3 regions of the Rhizobium binxianense genome follow, and region 1 is predicted to be linked to each of the others. Evidence: riboswitches for the same ligand, from Rfam matches in the RefSeq annotation. Region 1 holds a riboswitch; each other region holds the start of a gene.
What was found. Region 1 has a riboswitch for cobalamin ahead of cobU (bifunctional adenosylcobinamide kinase/adenosylcobinamide-phosphate guanylyltransferase). Riboswitches for the same ligand answer to the same signal wherever they lie in the genome.
Positions count from the first base shown of each region.

Region 1 (6,936 bases):
TCAGCTTCGCATGCCGCGCCGTCCGCTCGACATAGGTATCGACCGACATCGGATGCTTCAGGCTCATCAGGCTGGCAAGCCTCAGCGCATATCCGCTCGCCCCGCCGGCATGAGCCGCGGCGATTGCCGCAAGCTCGGTGTCGGCGGCCGAGAGGAACAGGACATCGCCCGGCGACTGGCCGAGGTCGATGGCCTCGTCGCCGTCACTGATCGTCCCCTGCTGGGCCAGAAGCAGATGCATTCTCTATCCTCGGACCAGCGCTTCGATCGCCTTGCGCACCGCGTCCTGATCCATCTCGTGGAGGCCGATGACGACGAGACGCGTGTTGCGCGCTTCACCCGGTGCCCAGGCGCGGTCGAAATATTGGTCGATGCGCGCACCCACGGCCTGCAGCTGCAGGCGCATGGGCTTGCCGGAAACCTCGATGAAGCCCTTGAGGCGCAGCACATCATGCTCAGCGATGATGCCCTTCAGCTTCTCGACGAAACCTGATGTATCCGCAATCGCACCAAGCTCGACGACGAAACTGTCGAATTCGTCGTGACCGTGCGGCTCGCCGTCCTCATGCTCCAGCTCGTGATGGGACTTGCGGTTGGCGATATCGTCTTCCGCGCCGATGCCGAGGCCGAGCAGCACGCTTGCCGGCACCTCGCCATTCCTGGCTTCGATCATCACGGGCTTGCGGGCAATGCGCGAGGCGACCTCGCTCTTCACGCGGCCAAGGCCGGCGACGTCGATCAGGTCGGTCTTGTTGAGAACGATGAGATCGGCGCAGGTGAGCTGATCCTCGAACAGCTCCTCGATCGGGCTTTCGTGATCGAGCGATTCATCCTCGGCGCGGCGCGCATCGACGGCATCATGGTCGTCGGCAAAACGCCCGGCGGCCACGGCCGCACTGTCAACCACAGTGATGACGCCATCGACGGTCACCTGGGTGCGAATATCGGGCCAGTTGAAGGCAGCGACCAGCGGCTGCGGCAAGGCGAGGCCCGAGGTTTCGATGACGATATGGTCGGGCCGCTGTTGGCGCTCGAGCAGCTTCGTCATCGTCGGAATAAAATCGTCGGCGACGGTGCAGCAGATGCAGCCGTTGGTGAGCTCGATGATATCGTCCTCGCTACAATTCTCCGCACCGCAGCCTTTCAGCACGTCGCCGTCGACACCGAGATCGCCGAATTCGTTGATGATGAGCGCGATCTTTTTGCCGCCGGCATTGGTGAGCAGGTTGCGGATCATTGTCGTCTTGCCGGCGCCGAGGAAGCCGGTGATGACGGTTGCGGGAATCTTCTGCTGGTTCATGGACTTAACCCTTCATTTTCAGCGGCAGGCCTGCCGCGATGAAATAGACTTCAGCGGCCTTCGCCGCGATCGATTGGTGCAGCCGGCCTGCATGATCGCGAAAATCCCGCGCCATGCGATTGTCGGGCACGATGCCGAGGCCGACCTCGTTGGAAACGAAAACGAGCCGCGCTTTGGCGCCGGGCAGGAAATCGGCAAGGGCGGCAAATTCCGCCGCCATGTCGCGCTGCTCCATCATCAGATTGGTAACCCAGAGCGTCAGGCAGTCGATCAGCACGATGCGCCCTTCGCCGTCGATGGCGGCAAGCTTGCCGACCAGATCGAGCGGCTCCTCATGCGTCGCCCAGGACGGGCCGCGATCGACCTTGTGCTTGATGATGCGCGCCTGCATCTCCTCGTCCCAGGCGCGGCCGGTGGCGAGGTAGTGGCGATCGAGGCCGGTGGCGACGACAAGAGATTCGGCGAAGCGGGACTTGCCGGAGCGGGCGCCGCCGAGGATGAAGACGGTGTTGGATGGGACGCTTGTCATATGCAGACCGTCGCCAGAGGAAACGCGACGTTCCGCCACCCTCCCTCATTCCCTTCCTCGGGCTTTGCACGAGGGATCTCACAGGAATCCAGCCACGGCGCGTCCGCGCCGTGAATGACTCGGTTAAAGGGGAGTCCTCCGCGCCCAAGGACTTGGGCGCACTGGATTCCTGTGACGAGCACAGGAATGAGGGAGGAGAGGAATGTACCCACCAAACACGCCGCAACGGAAGGCGCCGACACCTGTAAGGTCCCGCCAAACCGCGCCGCACCAGGCCGCGCTGAATTCAATCGTTCAGCCAAGACAACCTCCGTGCTGGCAGCGGGCATAGCGCCCAGGGTTGGGCTTCTCGCCCGGCACGGGATGGCAGGTCTCCTGGCTCGCGGTTGTCGGCCGATCGGGGCGGACCGGAAACCGGTCGCCCTGATCCTGCCGGCGGATCTGCCTCGCCTTCCCGGCTGCATCGGTGAAAGAGTGGACGATTCGTAGATATAGAGGCGTCCGACCCCGGTTGATCACCATGCATGTCCAGTGGCTTTTCCGGCATATCGCCCATCCGTCCCGCCTGCACCATTGCAGGGGCCGGCCGGAAGCGCTCGATGCCGGATGGAAGACCCTGACCGCTCTACAGTCGCGGGGTCGGCTGTGATAAAGGCGCCCGGCTTGGGTCCGCCCCGTCACATTCCCTTTTCATCCGGAAGGGCGCTACACCGATCCGGAACCATCCGTTATATCAGGATGGTCAGGTGACCATCCGTTGAGGGATGGTTAGGCAAGCCCGGGAGTGAAGTCAACCGGCCTTGACGGCCGCCCGATCGCCGGTAAGGCGGCGCACTCATTCAAACATGACTTACTCCACCAGAAATATCGTCTTTTATCAGAGACTTACGTCATAAATATTTGACCCGAACGCCGGCTTTTCGCCGCAATTGCACTGCAAGCGGACTGCGCCACCGCCCTTGACCGAGCCTCTCCCCGCCTAGTTGTCTGGCCATGCTTATGAAATTGGATCGGCGCCGTCTGCGCGCGCTGCGTGTTTTCTTTGATCCGGGGCGGCTGCGTGCGCTGACCCGCCGCAGCGAGGTCGGCCTGTCGCTTGCGGGCGCTGTCGTCGGCATCGCCTCGGGGCTTGCCGTCACCGGCATGAGCTTCGTCTCCAATGAATTGCACCGGCTGGTCTTCGGCATCGCCGACGACGAAAGGCTGAGCTCGTCCGACATCGACGACAAGCTGCTGCTGCTCGCGGCCCCTGTCGTCGGCGGCATCCTGCTCGGGCTGTTGCTTTTCATCTTGGCGAAACGACGCAAGAAGCCGATGGTCGATCCAATCGAGGCCAATGCTCTGCATGGCGGCCGCCTGTCCTTGACCGACAGCATCATCGTTGCCGTGCAGAACCTGATCTCCAACGGCTTCGGCGCCTCCGTCGGGCTCGAGGCCGGCTATACCCAGCTTGCCGCCGGCATCGCCTCGAAATTCGGCCTGAAGCTGCAGCTTCGCCGCTCTGATCTGCGCGTGCTCGTCGGTTGCGGGGCGGCCGGCGCTATCGCCGCCGCCTTCAACGCGCCGCTGACCGGCGCCTTCTATGCCTTCGAGCTGATCATCGGCACCTATACGATCGTCTCGCTGACCCCCGTGGTTGTCTCGGCCCTTGTCTCCACTCTCATTGCAAGGCTGCTTGCCGACGGCGATTTCGCCATCGATATCGGCAGCTTCGGCACGGTCGTGCCGGCCGATTATATCCCGGCCCTGCTGCTCGGCGCCTTTTGCGCCGGTGTCGGCATCCTGATCATGCAGGGCGTCGCCTTCGTCGAGGAACTGGCGCGCAAGAGTGCGATCGCTCCGCCCTTCCGCCCGGCGCTTGGCGGCATCGTCGTCGGACTGCTGGCGATGATCTCTCCGCAGGTGCTTTCGGCCGGCCACGGCGCGCTGCATCTCAACCTCTCCCGCGATGTGGCGATCCCGACGCTGATCGGCCTCTTCCTCTTGAAATCCTTTGCCTCGGCGATCTCGATCGGCTCCGGCTTCAGAGGCGGCCTGTTCTTCGCCTCGCTGTTCATGGGTGCCCTGCTCGGCAAGCTCTTTGCCTATTGCGGCCCCTATTTCGCCGATGCGACGCTGACGCCTGTTATCTATGCCGTGGTCGGCATGAGTTCGCTCGCCGTCGCCGTCATCGGCGGGCCGCTGACGATGACCTTCCTGGCGCTGGAAATCACCGGCGATTTCCCGATTACCGCACTGGTGCTTGCCGCCGTCATCACCTCGTCGCTCGTGGTGCGCTCGACCTTCGGCTACTCCTTCGCCACGTGGCGCTTCCACTTGCGCGGCGAGAGCATCCGCAGCGCCCACGACGTGGGCTGGATTCGCAACCTGACCGTCAACAAGCTGATGCGATCAGACGTCAAGACCGCCAAATCAGGCATCTCGCTGGAAGAATTCAAGCAGGCCTTCCCGATCGGCTCGACCCAACGCGTCATCCTTGTCGAGGAGAGCGACAAATATGCGGGCCTGCTGCTGGTGCCGGAGATCTACGCCAATCCGACCGACGCCCAGGACGAGGGCAAGTCGCTTGCCGACTTCATCCGCTACCGCAACGATTTCCTGCAGCCGCAGATGAATGCCAGGCAAGCGGCGGCGATCTTCGACAAGAGCGAAAGCGAAGCGCTCGCCGTCGTCAACAATCTGATCGAACGCAAGGTGATCGGCCAGCTCAGCGAAAGCTACACGCTGCGCCGCTACAGCGAAGAACTCGACCGCCGCCGCCGCGAAGTGTCAGGCGAGATCTGAGCCGCTCCGACCGACAGCGCCCCACGTCTTTTCAGACGCTCAAAGGACGCTGCTGCACTTTGAATTATTCAGCGGCGTCGGCGAGCCTGAAGACATCAGCCCGCTTCGAAACCCCGCGCAGCTCGAACGATCCGAGATATTGGCAAGGCGCGGCGCAGGTCGTCGCGAAGCTCTCCGACATCAACAGGGGTTGATCCAGCGTGCCGCAGAGCTTTTCGAGCCGTGAGGCCTCGTTGACCGCCCTGCCGATCACCGTGAAATCGAGCCTGCCATGGGCGCCGACATTTCCGTAGAAAACCTCGCCGAGATGCAGAACGACGTCGACGCCGATATCGGGGCCGCCATTGCCCGTCCGCTCGCGATTGAGCGCCTCGTTTGCCTTCAGCAGGTTCCTCGCCGAAGCGAGTGCCGCCACGCAGGCCCGTTGCGGATCGTCCGCATCGGTCGGAAAGATCGCCAGCACGCTGTCGCCCATGAACTTCAGGATCTCGCCGGAATTTTCCTCGACATGCCGGTCGATCAGTTCGAAATGTTCGTTCAGAAAGCCGACGATCTCTTCGGGCTGATAGGCTTCGGTCAGGGCGGTGAAATTCCTGAGGTCCGCAAGCAGGATCGCGGCATTGATGGAGCCGCCCGTTCCCCGCTGGGTTTCGCCGGCGAGAATGCGCGCACTCGTCCTGGCGCCGGTATAGACGGCGAGGATATCGGTCGCGGTCTTCGATGCCGCCACGCGGTAGGCCGCAAGCCCCAGCGCCGGGAAGAGCGCTTCGACAACCCCAAGTTGTTGATCGGAAAATCCGCCCGGCGCGTCGCTGGTCAGCGAAAAACCAAATCCGCGCAACGCAACCTCCTTCGGGAATTCGAAAAGGCTGATGACGTGATCCGTGCCTCCGGCGAGCGCGAATTCGTGAAGCTCGCTGTAGGCGAGGCCCTCGCCTCTCTCCAAGCTCCACCGCCCTCTTCTTTCGCCACGGTTCAAAAGATAGAATATCGGCGTCTCCTCGAAGATGCGCTCCCCCGCAATGCCGTGTTCGGCATTTTCGATGGTCGTGACGCCGCCCCTGATGAAATTGGCCGAGATGCCGCGATACATGGGATGGATGGACGGCATTCGGATGCTCGCCCGCCAGATCGGAAATCCCTCGGCGATCAGCCGGTCGCACAGCCCGGCGACGAGATCGCCAATATGCTCGCTGGTGATTCCCTGCTCTATAAGCCAGTGAATATGATCGTTAATTTTCAAAACCTCCGCATCGGGCCAAGAGCCGCAGAAGCCGTTTTCACGATCGAGGCCAGGCACCGGGAACCGCAAGACAGGGGCTGAAAGAGCCATGTCGCGCATGCCATTCATTAGCCTGCTTCGCGTCGCGATACCACTCCCGGGCGAATGAGAGATGCGGAATTCGAGAGCGACAAACGCCGGTGTCACGGATGACAAATTGCCTCAGTCTCCCCGGCGATTGGCGAAACCTGCTGCAGTTTGCCTCTTGGGAGGCGATAAAAGGGATCTCGCCTCGCCACGCGGCGATGTCCTTCGGCATGGGATCCCCAGCCGCTCACATCCTGACCGTCATGCCGCCATCGACGGTCAGCACGTGGCCGTTGACGAAGGAGGCGGCGCCGCTTGCCAGAAACAACGCCGCGCCGGCGATCTCGTCCGGGCGTCCCCAGCGTTGGACCGGGATGCGCTGGCGTACGAAGGGCATCAATTCCTCATTCTGCGCCATCGCCGCATTCGTCTCGGTGGCGAACCAGCCGGGCGCAATTGCGTTGCTGGTGATCCCGTACGGGCCGAATTCGACCGCCATGCCACGCATCAGGCCGGTCAGTCCCTGCTTGGCGGCAGGATAGACGCAGTCGCCGGGCATGACGACATGGCCGCTGATCGAGGTCACCGCGATCAGGCGGCCGTGATTGCGTCGCTTCATCAGCACGGCAGCGTCGCGCGAAAGCGTCATCGCCGCCGCCAGGTCGGTGCGCAGCAGCTCGATGATCGCATCATCGTCGAATTCGGCCAGCGGCCGCCGGTCGCGGGCGCCGACATTGTTGATCAGGATATCGAGACGACCATGGATCTTGTCGATATCGGCCATCACAGCACGCTGTGCCTCCCGGTCGGCTACGTCGAACGCAGCCGCCTCAGCCGTCCCGCCCGCGGCACGGATGGTCCTGACGGCGCCTTCCAGCGTCGCCGCCGTGCGTCCGTTGACGATAACATGGGCGCCCGCCTCGGCAAGGGCGCGCGCCATTTCGAAGCCCAGACCACGGCCACCGCCGGTCACCAGCGCCACCTGACCTACCAGTGAAAATCTATCCAATACGC
Region 1 is NZ_CP118713.1:2,198,734-2,205,669, forward strand. It holds gene cobN (cobaltochelatase subunit CobN) at 1-241, opposite strand, end outside; gene cobW (cobalamin biosynthesis protein CobW) at 245-1,300, opposite strand; gene cobU (bifunctional adenosylcobinamide kinase/adenosylcobinamide-phosphate guanylyltransferase) at 1,305-1,829, opposite strand; partial or broken gene PO860_RS22330 (tRNA lysidine(34) synthetase TilS) at 1,871-2,026, shown strand; cobalamin riboswitch at 2,178-2,570, opposite strand; gene PO860_RS10980 (chloride channel protein) at 2,823-4,613, shown strand; gene PO860_RS10985 (adenylate/guanylate cyclase domain-containing protein) at 4,678-5,766, opposite strand; gene PO860_RS10990 (SDR family oxidoreductase) at 6,170-6,936, opposite strand, start outside.

Region 2 (6,936 bases), 140 kb from region 1:
CGCGGGGCGACGCCGAGCTTGACGGCTTCGGTGGTCACCGCTTCGACATCGGCCGCCTCATAGTTCGGCTGTTTGCCGCCGCGCAGGATGATGTGGCAGTCCTCATTGCCCTTCGTCGAGGCGATCGCCGCCTGTCCGTCCTTGGTGACGGCGGGGAAGTGATGCGGCTGCGATGCGGCCAGGATCGCATCGAGTGCGACGCGGGCGCTCCCGTCGGTGCCGTTCTTGAAGCCGATCGGGCAGGAGAGGCCGGAGGCGAGCTGCCGATGGATCTGGCTTTCGGTCGTGCGAGCGCCGATCGCGCCCCAGCTGACGAGGTCGGCAATGTATTGCGGCGTGATCGTGTCGAGGAATTCCACGCCGGCCGGAAGGCTCATGGCATTGATGTCGAGCAGCAGGCGCCTGGCAATCCTCAAGCCTTCCTCGATGCGATAGCTGCCGTCGAGATGCGGGTCGTTTATCAGGCCCTTCCAGCCGACGGTGGTGCGAGGCTTTTCGAAGTAGACGCGCATGACGATTTCGAGGTCGTCGGAAAAGCGATGTCGTTGCTCCTGGAGCCGCGCGGCATATTCCCGGGCGGCAACGGGGTCGTGGATGGAGCAGGGGCCGATGACGACGACCAGGCGATCGCCTTCGCCCTGGAGAATTTTATGGATCGCATCGCGATTGCTGGTCACGGTTTCGGTGACAACAGCGTCGCGGTGGATTTCCGCGAGGATATCGGCGGGTTTGGTGAGGGGCGTGATCTCGAGAATTCGCAGATCGTCAATGGTATCGGACACGGTATGGCTCCTGTTTGGTCATACCGGGTGGAACAAAAAAGCCGCCAGGTAGACTAGCGGCTGTTCGGGTTGTCGTCGCGTCGACTTCAGTTACGCATAGACCCGCATCCGCTGGAAGCAGCGGTACCAATAAAATCGCGAGGCGTAGATCGAAGTGGTCGACATCAGGCGTATGTAGCGTCGCAACCGCATGATGTCACGCAGAATTTGCGGCCTGAAAATCCGGCTCCTGCGGGACGACCAATCGTTACCGCAGGAGGCAAAAAGCATATCGCCCAAAAGCGCGCTGCTTCTGGGCGATATGAACGCAGAAGCTGAGATCAGAGAGCCTCGACGTTCAGGCCGACGGTGATGGCGCCGATCGGCCTTCCCTTGTCATCCGATATTGTGACGCTTGCCTGCGACTGCAGCGTCTAGGTCGATTCGTCCTTTTCGATCTCATCGACGAAGACCATGTCCTTGCCGGCGCCGAAGGATCTTGGGAACTTGCTCGCCTCCTCCGTCAACAGTGCGTTGCGAGCCCTTTCGGCGTCGAACGAGGCGCTCTGCTCGGCAGCGGCCCGGGAAAGGCCTAGTCGCCTTTCTGCAAGGCGCTGAAATCATAAAGTAGAATGGGATGCCGGAGCACACGCGTGTTATTTCGCTATCACGCCCACTGGAGATCTGCCTCGATCAGCTGTTTTCCGCGATCGCCTCTTCGGGCTCGGCCTGCCGGTGTTTGCGGCGGCGCGTCGTCAGTTCTGCGCCGGCATCGCGCGGCAGGCGCAGGAAGGTGATGCAGGCCAGCGCCGAAATTGCCGAGACGCTGAAGAAGGCGATGTGGAAATCCAAAACCAGCAGCCTGCCGCCATGGAAGCTGCTGGAAATTTCGAGGATGCCGCCGGCAATCGCCACACCCATCGCCATGGAGATGCGCTGGGCAACGGCATTGATCGCGGTCGCCTGGCTGCTGTCGGCATTGTCGATATCGCCGAAGGCCATGGCGTTGACGCCCGAGAAAGCCATGGAGCGGAACAGGCCGCCGATCAGCAGGCAGGCCATGATCAGGAACAGCGGCGTTTCGGCGGTGAACAGGCCGTTGATGCCGAGGAAGATCGCCGCCAGCAAGGTGGTGATCGATATGACGGTCCGGAAGCCGAAGGCATTGAAGGTGTGCGAGGCGGCGAATTTCGATCCCATCGAGCCGAGCGCGCTGACGAAGGTGACCGAACCCGATTGCAGCGGCGTCAGGCCGAAGCCGAGCTGCAGCATCAGCGGCATCAAAAACGGCAGAGCGCCGAGCCCCATGCGGAAGTTCGAAGCGCCGAGGATCGCCGCCCGGAACAGGGGATAGCGGAACATTTTCGGATCGAGAAGCGGATAGGGCGCGCGGCGGGCATGCAGGAGATAGAGGAGGCCGGCAAGAACGCCGATCGCCACCGTGACGTAGCCGTAGACGACGGGCACGGCCGGCAGGCTGATGACCGACAGGCCGAAGACGACGCCGGAAAAGCCGATGCCGCAGAGGAAGAAGCCGGGAAAATCCATCGGCCGCGGACTGCGCGGCTCGACCGCCGGCAGGAAGCGCGTGACGAGGATGATGCCGAGCACGCCGATCGGGACGTTGATCCAGAAGATCCAGTGCCAGGTGAGATAGGTGGTGAGGAAACCGCCGATCGGCGGCCCCATGATCGGGCCGATCAGCGCCGGAATGGTGAGCCAGGCCATGGCATCGACGAGCTCGTGGCGCGGTGTTCCCCGGACCAAAAGCAGGCGGCTGACCGGCGTCATCATCGAGCCGCCGGCGCCCTGGATCAGCCGCGAGACGACGAAGGCCGCGATCGAATGGGAAAAGGCGCAGGCAATCGAGCCGATCATGAAGACGAAGATCGCCAGGCGGAAGACATTGCGTGCGCCGAAACGATCGGACATCCAGCCGCTGATCGGAATGAAGATCGCCAGCGCCACGAGATAGCTGGTGACGGCCAGCTTCAGCGCGATCGGCGAGGTGCCGATATCGGCCGCGATAGCCGGCAGGCTGGTGGCGATCACGGTCGAATCCATCTGTTCCATGAACAGGGCGACCGCGAGGATCATGGGCGTGAGGCGGGGCACGGGCAACCGGGATGCTGTGAGGGACTATATCGTCCATACGCCTTCGGTGGCGATAGGGCCATAGAAACTATCGATGAAGGGGTTTGCCGAGCCGCTTCAAACCGACGCGGGGCGGGCGGTGCGTTGGAGACAGACGCTTCAAGGGCAAGCAACAAAACCAGGCAGCCGCACGGTCATCTTAGCCGGGTGCACCAACGCCCAAGAGAGCCTCATCCTGAGGTGCGCAGGCCAAAGGCCGGAGCCTCGAAGGGCGAGGCGGGTGCACCGGCGTGGACGCGAAATAGTGAACGACGAAAGAAGCGGCGCTGCGGCGTGTCCTTCGAGGCCCCTACGGGGCACCTCAGGATGAGGAATCGCGGCGGATGCCGCGCCGTCCTCTCGACCGCGTGCCGGCGCCGCCTGCTCGCGGCTTGCCGCCACCGCACTTTCCTGAAATACATGCGCTGTCAGGTGCCCGCCGATGAGGCGGGAGAATCGGGAATCCGGTGCAAGACCGGAACGTGCCCAACGCTGTAAGGCCGACGCTTGCCGCATCACTACGCCACTGGCTTTTGCCGGGAAGGCTGCGGCAGACGGATGACGCCAAGTCAGAAGACCGGCCTGGCAAGATAGACCCAACCCGCGCGGACGGCGGGCGGTTGCGTTGTTGGGGATTTGACGATGCGACCCTTTGATGAGGATGCCCTTTTGGCGGCGTCCGGTTTTTCGCTGGCCGAACGCGAGGCCGTTTATCACGCGATCATGACGCGGCGTGACGTGCGCAGTCAGTTCCTGCCCGATCCCTTGCCCGACCATGTCGTGGAGCGGCTGCTGACGGCTGCTCATCATGCGCCCTCTGTCGGCTTCATGCAGCCGTGGAATTTCATTCTGGTGAAAAGTCCAACCGTGCGAGCGCGCATCCAGCATGCTTTTTCGAAGGCCAACGAGGAAGCGGCTTTGATGTTTGAGGGCGAGCGGCGGCAGGTCTACCGTTCCCTCAAGCTCGAAGGCATCGTCGAGGCGCCGCTCGGCATATGCGTAACCTGCGATCCCACCCGCAGCGGCAGCGTGGTGCTGGGGCGCACGCACAATCCCAGGATGGATAGCTATTCCACAGTCTGCGCCATACAGAATCTCTGGCTTGCGGCCCGCGCCGAAGGGATCGGTATCGGATGGGTCAGTATCTTTCGCGAGGGTGACCTGAAGAGCATTCTCGGCATACCCGAGCATGTCGAGGTGGTCGCCTGGCTCTGCGCCGGTTTCGTCGACAAGCTCTACGACGAGCCGGAACTCTCCGTCAAAGGCTGGCGGCAGCGACTGCCGCTCGAGGAGCTCGTGTTTCACGACGGTTGGGGACGGCGAGAGCGCTGAACAGCGTCGCCTCGAACCCGGCTCGGCCAATCACTGCTGTTGTGGCTGCGGGCCCGGCGTTGCCGGATTGGCGAGGTCGATCGAGCCCTGATCGCCGGCGAGGAATTGCGGGCCGACCTGGCGGACCTTGTTCTGTGCGGGATCGTAAGGACGGTCGGGAACGGATGGCTGCGGCACGGCAGCGGTGGCAGCCTTCGCCGGCGGATTGGTTCGGATTGATGTGATCGAGCCCTGTTGCGGCGGTTCGCTCAAGGCTTGCTTGCCGCGCATCTCGTCGTAATAGGCGGTGAGATTGCAGGCGCAGGAGGACTTTTCGCCAGGCGTGCGGTTCTTATAGGCAAAAGCGTTCTTCATGGCGCTGTAGGGCGTGCCGGTTGCGACCGAGATCATGTTCGAGGCTTCGGTGCTCGTCACGTCACGATAGAACAGTTCCGTCTCGATCCCCGGGCACATCTTGGCGCAGGTCTCAGCGTCGCGGCCGAAATCGACCGAAGTGGCGTTCGAGCTGATCGGGAAGAAGCCGCCGTCGCAGCTGCGCACGCACATGGTGCTGACCGGCGAGAGCATCTCGGCCCGCGGCAGGCCGTAACGCGGATCGATCTCTTCACCGCCGCCGAGCGGAATGAAGGTATCGTTGCGCATCGCCTGCTCCTCGATGCTCGGGGCAGGGTCGGCGGCGTTGCGGTCGCTCGGCGCATAGAAGTTTTCGATGTTGCAGCCATTGCTGTCGAGAGCGGCAATCAGTTCGCGGCGCTCGCCATCATCGCCCTTCTGGCCGGCCAGCTCGTTGCGGCGGTCCTGGAGATAACCGATATTGTCGATCATGCGGGCTTCGGCCTGCGACAGCTCGGCGCAATAATCGTCATTCTCGCCGCCGATCACGACCATGCTGCCCGAGGTGCAGCCATTGCTGCGCAGCTCGTTGCGGACCTTGCGCAGCTCGAGGTTCTGCTCGGCCATGGCACTGGCATATTGGCGCGCTTCCGGGCCGTTGCTATTGCCGATCGATCGCGGCAGGTCGGCTAGGCGGCCGCGCAGATCCTCGCAGACGGCATTCGTCTGCGCGGCGGCAGGCGTCGCGAAGGCAAGGAGGAGAGCAAGAGACAGGTTTCGGCGTTTCACGGCGTCGTCCGGGGTGAGCAAAAAGTCGATCGGTCGATTGCGGCCTCGATCGCCGCGCGTTGTCTCTTAAGGTGTTTCTCTTAATAAGCTTGGAGAAAATCCTAGCGCATTTTCGCGAGCTTATCCAGCAGATGCGGGCAATCTTCCGTAAGGGGAGGTCGGGACAGCTTTGCGCTAGATCTGCCTGGAGCGCGCCATTTCGGCGCGCATCCAGCTTGAGTCTCCCCATGTAGAGAGCCAGATCATCAGATCGGTGAGCGCGGCGACGATGGGCAGAAGCAGCGCATAGCCGACGCCGCGCCGTGTCTGATTTTTCTCGGCTTCCCTAAGGTGAGCCAATTCCTCTTCCTGAATCGAGGCAATAAGGCCATGCAACTGTGGATCGCGGGTGTCCAGGAATGCCAATTGATCTTCCAGATGACGGTGAACCGTGCTTTCAACCGCCTCGGTACAGATCCAGACCATGTTGCGCCCACCGAGGGCTGTCAGGAAACCGAGCAGATACCCTCCGAGGCTCCAGAATGCCATGACGCGGCATGGCTTGGCATGCCTTGAGGGCATTGCGTCGCGAACCAGGCGGCAATGCTCGATTTCGTCGTTCCGCATGTCACAAAGCGCCGGCACGATGTCAGGAAACAGCCGGCGGGCCATCCAGATCTGTGCCCTGTAGATACGAATTGCGCCGAACTCGCCGGCATGATTGACCTTGAGAATACGACGAACGGTTACTGCGCGCTTACCGGCACTGCTTGACGGATTGTCCATGATCCACGTTGCCCCACAGTTCCCTGTCGGCAATAGGCACTGTTGCCGCCACCATCGTCAATGGTTGACACAACGGATGAGGTACAATTCGAATGTCCGCTTCGGGGCGGGCAGGCAGTCGCAAATCGCGCTGGCGCAGCGAAGGCGAAAAGAGCGGAGAACATGACGAGCATTTCCAACGAGCTTCACGTCCCCGCGACAACAGTCGGAATATCGGAAGCCCAACGCGGCCTCCACCTCTTCGTCGACGGTTGCTACGAACCCGGTTCCGGGCAGGGGGGCTGGGCTTTTGTCGCTTATCGCGATGCCGTGGAAATCGCGTGCGGATTTGGTGGCGTCGAAGATTCCGCCAATAATTCAATGGAATTGATCGCCGTGCTTAAGGCAGTCCTGTGGATCAATAGTGAAGCAACGGGCGAAGCCGTCATCATCTGGTCGGATTCCATCTATGCCGTCAAAGGCTGCAATGTCAGGCGACATATCTGGAAGAACAACGGCTGGAAGAAAAGCAGCCCGAATGGGAATGCCCGGAGGCGAACGATCGCCAATGCGGAACTGTGGAAGGCAGTCGATCGTCAGCTATCCCGGAACGCCCTGGTGACCGTTGCCTGGTGCAAGGGTCATTCCGGCGTTGCCGGCAACGAACGCGCGGATACGCTTGCGGATAAAGGGCGCCTGTCGATGCAGGGCGCCCGATAACTGTTGCATATCAACCGGTTGCAGATGCTCGGGACAAGCCCGAGCATGACAAGATGAGAAACCTGCTATGCCGGCTGCGATGCTTCGACGACAGCGAGGGCTGCCATGTTGACGACGCCGCGGG
Region 2 is NZ_CP118713.1:2,055,073-2,062,008, reverse strand. It holds gene PO860_RS10270 (3-deoxy-7-phosphoheptulonate synthase) at 1-782, opposite strand, end outside; gene PO860_RS10265 (MFS transporter) at 1,455-2,858, opposite strand; cobalamin riboswitch at 3,308-3,494, shown strand; gene bluB (5,6-dimethylbenzimidazole synthase) at 3,537-4,226, shown strand; gene PO860_RS10255 (DUF2865 domain-containing protein) at 4,257-5,348, opposite strand; gene PO860_RS10250 (demethoxyubiquinone hydroxylase family protein) at 5,523-6,113, opposite strand; gene PO860_RS10245 (ribonuclease H family protein) at 6,276-6,812, shown strand; gene PO860_RS10240 (NADP-dependent malic enzyme) at 6,878-6,936, opposite strand, start outside.
Region 2: linked by a shared signal. The riboswitch ahead of bluB (5,6-dimethylbenzimidazole synthase) and the one ahead of cobU (bifunctional adenosylcobinamide kinase/adenosylcobinamide-phosphate guanylyltransferase) in region 1 are both predicted to bind cobalamin.

Region 3 (6,936 bases), 1.5 Mb from region 1:
TTCGATCGTTCGGCCCGGGGCGAGGTCGAGCGTCAGGACAGCGCAGCCACGGTTCAGCAGTTGGTCGCGGAGGCTCGCCGCATGGGCATAGACCAGGCTGCCCTCGATGCCGCTTGCAGTGATGACGAATTCGCCGGGAAAGGTGCCGGTTTCCGATGTGGCGGTGACCGACTTCACCGGCTCGCCGGCGAAACGATCGCTGAAGTTTTGACTCCAGTCGACGACGAAGCCGCAATTGGCGGGCTGGAAGGCATCGATCTCCACGCCCCTCTCCGAGAGCCAGGGCAGCCAGCTTGCATCGGAGCCGAGGCGCGGCCAGCTTGCGCCGCCGAGCGCCAGCAGGGCTGCGTCGCAATAGACGATGCTGCGCCCTTCGGGCGTTTCGAAAGTGTAACCCTCGTCGGCAAAACCGATCCAGCGATGGCGAGTGCGCAGCGTGGCGCCCTGCGCCTCCAATCGCCTGAGCCAGGCGCGCAGCAAGGGAGACGCCTTCATCACCGTCGGAAAGACCCGGCCGGACGAGCCGACGAAGGTCTCGGTCCCGAGGCCCGTGGCCCAATCCCTGATATCGTCAGGGGTAAAGGCATCGAGCGCGGGGCGCAGAGGGGCGGCGGAGGTGCCGAAGCGTGTGGTGAAGCGGGCATAATCCTCGGAATGGGTGATATTGAGACCCGACTTGCCGGCCAGCAGGAATTTGCGGGCGAGGGTCGGCATGGCGTCGTAGACCGTCACCGCATGACCGGAGAGCGAGAGCAGTTCGGCGGCCGCAAGGCCCGCCGGGCCGCCGCCAATGATGGCAATCTGCTTCTGGTTCATTGATATCTCGCCCGATTCTGTCTGCATGCAGTTTTGGCGCGGGCTGGGATTGCCTGCAAGGGCAGGGATCAGTGGTGCGGATGCGTGCACTGGCCGTGATCGGCGAGCACCTCGATGACGCGGCATTGGTCGACGCGGCCGTGGCCGCAGCCTTCCACCATGGTTTCGAGCTCGGCCTTCAGCGCCATCAGGCTGCGGATGCGCTGCTCGACCTCGATGAGGCGGGCCTTGGCGATGGCGTCGGCCGAGGCGCAGGATTGGTGCGGATCGTCCTGCAGGGTGAGCAGCGTGCGGATCGCCTCGATCTCGAAGCCGAGTTCACGGGCATGGCGGATGAAGGCGAGGCGGTTGATATCGGTGGGCTCGAAGGAGCGCTGGTTGCCTTCGCTGCGGCTCGGGGCCGCGAGCAGGCCGATGCTTTCATAGTAACGCACCGTCGGCACCTTGACGCCGCTCCGGCGCGCAGCTTCACCGATCGTGATCTTTTTCATGATTTCTCTCTTGCACCTCTAGTCGCTAGAGGATGTAGGAGGGATGCTTCTGTTTGACAAGGAAGCGGATGATGGTTGAGACGAGCGAGACACGATACCGGGTCGGCGGCATGGATTGCGCCTCCTGTGCGACCAAGATCGATACCGCGGTCAGACGCGTTGCCGGTGTCGCCGATGTTTCCGTCTCGGTGATGGCAGGCACGATGACCGTCCGGCATGACGGCAGCAGCGACCTCAAGGCGATCGAGAAGAAGGTGACGGGGCTCGGTTATTCGGTCTCGCCCTTTGCCGGAAACGCAGCACCCGCGCATGACCGTGGCGCGCACGATCATCACGACCACGGCGATCACGCGGGCCATGACCATCACGATCACGAAGGTCATAATCACGATCATGCGGGCCATGATCATGGCCATGCCCGCGGCGGGAAGGAAATCGAAGGTCTGCATGGGCACGACCATGCGCTGATGGCCGGTCCCTGGTGGCAGAGCAAGAAGGGCAGACTGACCATCCTTTCAGGTGCGGCGCTGATTGCCGCCTATGCCATCGGCCATCTGGTGCCTGCGATCGCCTCCTACGCCTTCATCATCGCCATGCTGGTCGGCCTGGTGCCGATCGCGCGGCGCGCGGTCATGGCTGCCTTCTCGGGAACGCCGTTTTCAATCGAGATGCTGATGACGATCGCCGCCGTCGGCGCCGTCATCATCAATGCCGGCGAGGAAGCGGCAACCGTCGTGTTCCTGTTCCTCGTCGGCGAGCTGCTGGAGGGCGTGGCGGCGGGCAAGGCGCGCGAAAGCATCCAGTCGCTGACGGCCCTGGTGCCGAAGAACGCATTGCTCGAAGACAATGGCCAGACGCGCGACGTGCCGGCGGAAAGCCTCGCCGTCGGCGCCATCATCATGGTGCGTCCGGGCGACCGGATCTCGGCGGACGGCATCATCGTCTCGGGCGAGAGCGCGATCGACGAGGCGCCGGTGACCGGCGAAAGCACGCCGGTGCGCAAGGGTGTCGATGCCGTCGTTTTTGCCGGCACGGTGAATGGCGATGCGGTACTCAGGGTTCGCGTCACGGCGGCCGCTGCCGATAATACCATTGCCCGTGTCGTCAAGCTGGTGGAGGAGGCGCAGGAATCCAAGGCGCCGACGGAACGTTTCATCGATCGCTTCTCGCGCTATTACACGCCCGGCGTGGTGGTGGTCGCCGCACTCGTTGCGGTCGCTCCGCCGCTGTTGCTCGGCGGCTTCTGGAATGAATGGGTCTATAAGGGCCTTGCCATCCTTTTGATCGGCTGCCCCTGCGCGCTTGTCATTTCGACGCCGGCGGCGATCGCCGCGTCGCTTTCGGCAGGTGCCCAGCGCGGGCTGCTGATGAAGGGCGGAGCGGTGCTGGAAACGCTCGGCAAGGTGACGATGGTCGCCTTCGACAAGACCGGCACGCTGACGGAAGGCAAGCCTCAGGTGACTGACATCATTTCCTTTGGCCTGAGCGAGGCGCAGCTGCTGTCACGGGCGGCGGTGCTGGAGCAGGGTTCCAGCCATCCCTTGGCGTTGGCGATCCTCAACCGTGCCAAGGCCGACGGCGTTCCCGTGCCGCCGGCCTTCGAGCTGGAAGCGCTGCCGGGCAAGGGTGTCAGCGGCAAGGTCGGCGGCGAGACGCTGGACCTGTTGTCACCGCCGGCCGGCCGCGAGCGCGGGGTGCTCAGCGTCGAACAGGATGCACGCATCACGACGTTGAACGACGAGGGCAAGAGCGTATCGGTGCTGCTCGTCAACGGTGCCACGGCCGGCCTGATCGCCATGCGCGACGAGCCGCGCGAGGATGCGCAGGCGGGGCTTTCCACGCTCAAATCGGCCGGCGTCAAGGCGATGATGCTGACGGGCGACAACAAGCGGACGGCGGCGGCCGTCGCCGTCATGCTCGGCATCGACTGGCGCGGCGAGATGATGCCGGAGGACAAGCAGCGGGTCGTCGGCGAATTGAAGCGCGAGGGCTTTGTCGTCGCCAAGGTCGGCGACGGCATCAACGACGCGCCGGCGCTGGCGGCTGCCGATATCGGCATCGCCATGGGCGGCGGCACCGATGTGGCGCTGGAGACGGCGGATGCCGCAGTGCTGCACGGACGCGTCGGCGACGTGGCGCGGATGATCGAACTGTCCAAACGCACGATGCGCAACATCCTGCAGAATATCACCATCGCGCTCGGGCTGAAGGCGGTGTTCCTGGTGACGACGATCGCCGGTATCACCGGACTCTGGCCGGCGATCCTCGCCGATACCGGCGCCACCGTGCTGGTGACGATCAATGCGCTCAGGCTGCTTCGGATAAAGATATAACATCGCGGGTCACCGGCGGGATGTCCCATCGACGATTCGGGCGTGATCTCGAATCGAAATCTTGGCGCCGGCCATAGCCGGCTCTCATCAAGGCTTTCTCCACAGCCCGCTTTCTTTAAGCTTTGGTTATCCCTGTTTTTCACAGGAATGCAGCAATTTCAAACCTGTCGTAACGCAAGGCAAAAACCATCCGTTGACGCGAATTTGGATTGAGGTACTATATCTAGTGTTCGAGGTTCCGTCGATTCGTGAGGATCGGCGGCTAAGACGGGTCGGTGCGCTTCGCCATCATGGCGCGGCAATGCCGGAGCTGCCCCCGCAACTGTAAGCGGTGAGCAACTGTCCGATTTCAGGTCACTGGAGCATGATGCTCCGGGAAGGCTGGGGCAGGGTGCTTTGACCCGTGAGCCAGGAGACCTGCCTCGAACAAAACGTCCACGGGCGGGGTGTCCGGATGGTCGCGTTGCATGGCTGCGGGGATGTCTCCGCATCGCGTTTCGCAGGCCCGAACCTTCGCCCCCGAAACCTTCGCATTGAGCCACTTCGGGGTGAAGTCATGTCAGTATCTCAGTCCAGGCCGCCACCCGCACCAAGAGGGCGGATCACGCCCGGCGGCTGAACAAGCCGCATAGCTGCAAAACATCAGAGTGTTTTTCGACGGATATCAAGAGATTTCCGATCGATGTCCTGCGTCCCAATCGCGTCGTCACGAGGAATATCATGACCATTACCGTCTACAGCAAGCCTGCCTGCGTCCAATGCACCGCCACCTACCGCGCCCTCGACCGGCTGGGCGTCGACTATGACATCGTCGATATCTCGCAGGATGCCGAAGCGCTCGATCGCGTCCGCAGCCTTGGCTACATGCAGGCTCCGGTCGTCATCGCCGGCGAGCAGCATTGGGCGGGCTTCCGTCCCGACATGATCAGCGCACTTTCCTGATCGGAAAAGCGATGGGGCTGATCGTCTATTATTCCAGCCGGTCCGAGAATACCCATCGGTTCGTCGCCAAGCTCGGACTGCGCGCGGCGCGCATTCCCTCAAGCGGCGCAGACGCGTTCCATATCCGCGAACCCTTCGTGCTGATCGTGCCGACCTATAGCGGCGACGGCGGCAAGGGGGCCGTTCCCAAGCAGGTGATCCGTTTCTTGAACGATGCGGAAAACCGAGGACACATCCGCGGCGTGATTGCCGCGGGCAACAGCAATTTCGGCGAGACATACGGGCTCGCCGGCGACGTGATCTCGCGGAAATGCCAGGTACCTTACCTCTACAGGTTCGAGCTGCTGGGCACCGAAGACGACCTCGCCAACGTCAAACACGGAATGGAACGGTTTTGGACACGGGAACAACTCTGACGCGGGATGCGGGCGCAAAACCGCATAACACTTTTGCTCATCCCGCCGGCGAACGCCCTTTGAAAGCGGCTGATGCGGTCGACTACCACGCGCTGAACGCGATGCTGAACCTCTATGACGATGAGGGGCGGATCCAGCTCGACAAGGATCGTTTGGCAGCCAAGCAATATTTCCTGCAGCATGTGAACCAGAACACGGTGTTTTTCCACAATCTCAGGGAAAAGCTCGATTACCTCGTGACCGAGGGCTATTACGAGCAGGAGGTTCTCGACCAGTATTCCTTCAATTTCGTCCGCGATCTGTTCGACGAGGCCTATGCCAGGAAATTCCGTTTCCCGACCTTCCTCGGCGCTTTCAAATATTACACCAGCTACACGCTGAAGACCTTCGACGGAAAGCGCTATCTCGAGCGATATGAGGACCGCATCTGCATGGTGGCGCTGGCCTTGGCGCGCGGCGACGAGGCACTTGCCCGCGACCTAGTGGACGAGATCATTTCCGGCCGTTTCCAGCCGGCGACGCCGACCTTCCTCAATGCCGGCAAGAAGCAGCGTGGCGAACTGGTCTCCTGCTTTCTGCTGCGGGTCGAAGACAATATGGAATCGATCGGCCGATCGATCAATTCGGCGCTGCAATTGTCGAAGCGCGGCGGCGGCGTGGCGCTGTCGCTGACCAACATCCGTGAGGCGGGCGCGCCGATCAAGCAGATCGAAAACCAGTCGTCGGGCATCATCCCGGTGATGAAGCTGCTTGAAGACAGTTTCTCCTATGCCAACCAGCTCGGCGCGCGCCAGGGGGCGGGTGCCGTCTATCTCAACGCCCACCACCCCGACATCATGCGCTTCCTCGATACCAAGCGCGAAAATGCCGACGAGAAGATCCGCATCAAGACGCTGTCGCTCGGCGTCGTCGTGCCGGACATCACCTTCGAGCTCGCTAGGAATAATGAGGACATGTACCTGTTCTCACCTTATGACGTGGAACGCGTCTATGGCGTGCCTTTCACCGAGATTTCGGTGACGGAAAAGTATCGCGAGATGGTCGCGGACGCCCGCATCTCGAAGAAGAAGATCAAGGCGCGCGAATTCTTCCAGGTGATCGCCGAAATCCAGTTCGAGAGCGGCTACCCTTACATCATGTTCGAGGACACGGTGAATCGGGCGAACCCGATCGCCGGGCGCATCTCGATGAGCAATCTCTGCTCGGAAATCCTGCAGGTCAGCGAGGCGAGCGAATACAACGACGACCTCTCCTACAAATATCTCGGCAAGGACATTTCCTGCAATCTCGGCTCGCTGAACATCGCCGCGGCGATGGATTCCGCCGATTTCGGCAAGACGATCGAGACTTCGATCCGGGCTTTGACGGCCGTTTCCGACATGAGCCACATCTCCTCGGTTCCCTCGATCGAGAAGGGCAATGACGAGAGCCATGCGATCGGCCTCGGTCAGATGAACCTGCACGGTTACCTCGCCCGCGAACGCATCTTCTACGGCTCCAGGGAAGGCGTCGATTTCACCAACATCTATTTCTATACGGTGACCTATCACGCGATCCGCGCCTCGAACCTTTTGGCGGTCGAACGCGGCCAGAGCTTCAAGGGCTTCGAAAATTCGAAATATGCCTCCGGCGACTATTTCGACAAATATACGGAGCAGGAATGGAAGCCTGCGACCGAAAAGGTGCAGGCGCTGTTCGACGATGCCGGAATCCTCGTTCCGACGCAGGAAGACTGGGTGGCGTTGAAGACGGCGGTGATGGCCTCCGGCCTCTATAACCAGAACCTGCAGGCGGTGCCACCGACAGGCTCTATCTCCTACATCAACCACTCGACCTCCTCGATCCATCCGATCGTCTCGAAGATCGAGATCCGCAAGGAAGGCAAGATCGGCCGCGTCTATTATCCGGCGCCGTTCATGACCAACGACAATCTCGATT
Region 3 is NZ_CP118713.1:3,685,869-3,692,804, reverse strand. It holds gene PO860_RS18085 (TIGR03862 family flavoprotein) at 1-816, opposite strand, end outside; gene PO860_RS18080 (MerR family transcriptional regulator) at 885-1,307, opposite strand; gene PO860_RS18075 (heavy metal translocating P-type ATPase) at 1,379-3,640, shown strand; cobalamin riboswitch at 3,857-4,079, shown strand; gene nrdH (glutaredoxin-like protein NrdH) at 4,361-4,582, shown strand; gene nrdI (class Ib ribonucleoside-diphosphate reductase assembly flavoprotein NrdI) at 4,594-4,998, shown strand; gene nrdE (class 1b ribonucleoside-diphosphate reductase subunit alpha) at 4,977-6,936, shown strand, end outside.
Region 3: linked by a shared signal. The riboswitch ahead of nrdH (glutaredoxin-like protein NrdH) and the one ahead of cobU (bifunctional adenosylcobinamide kinase/adenosylcobinamide-phosphate guanylyltransferase) in region 1 are both predicted to bind cobalamin.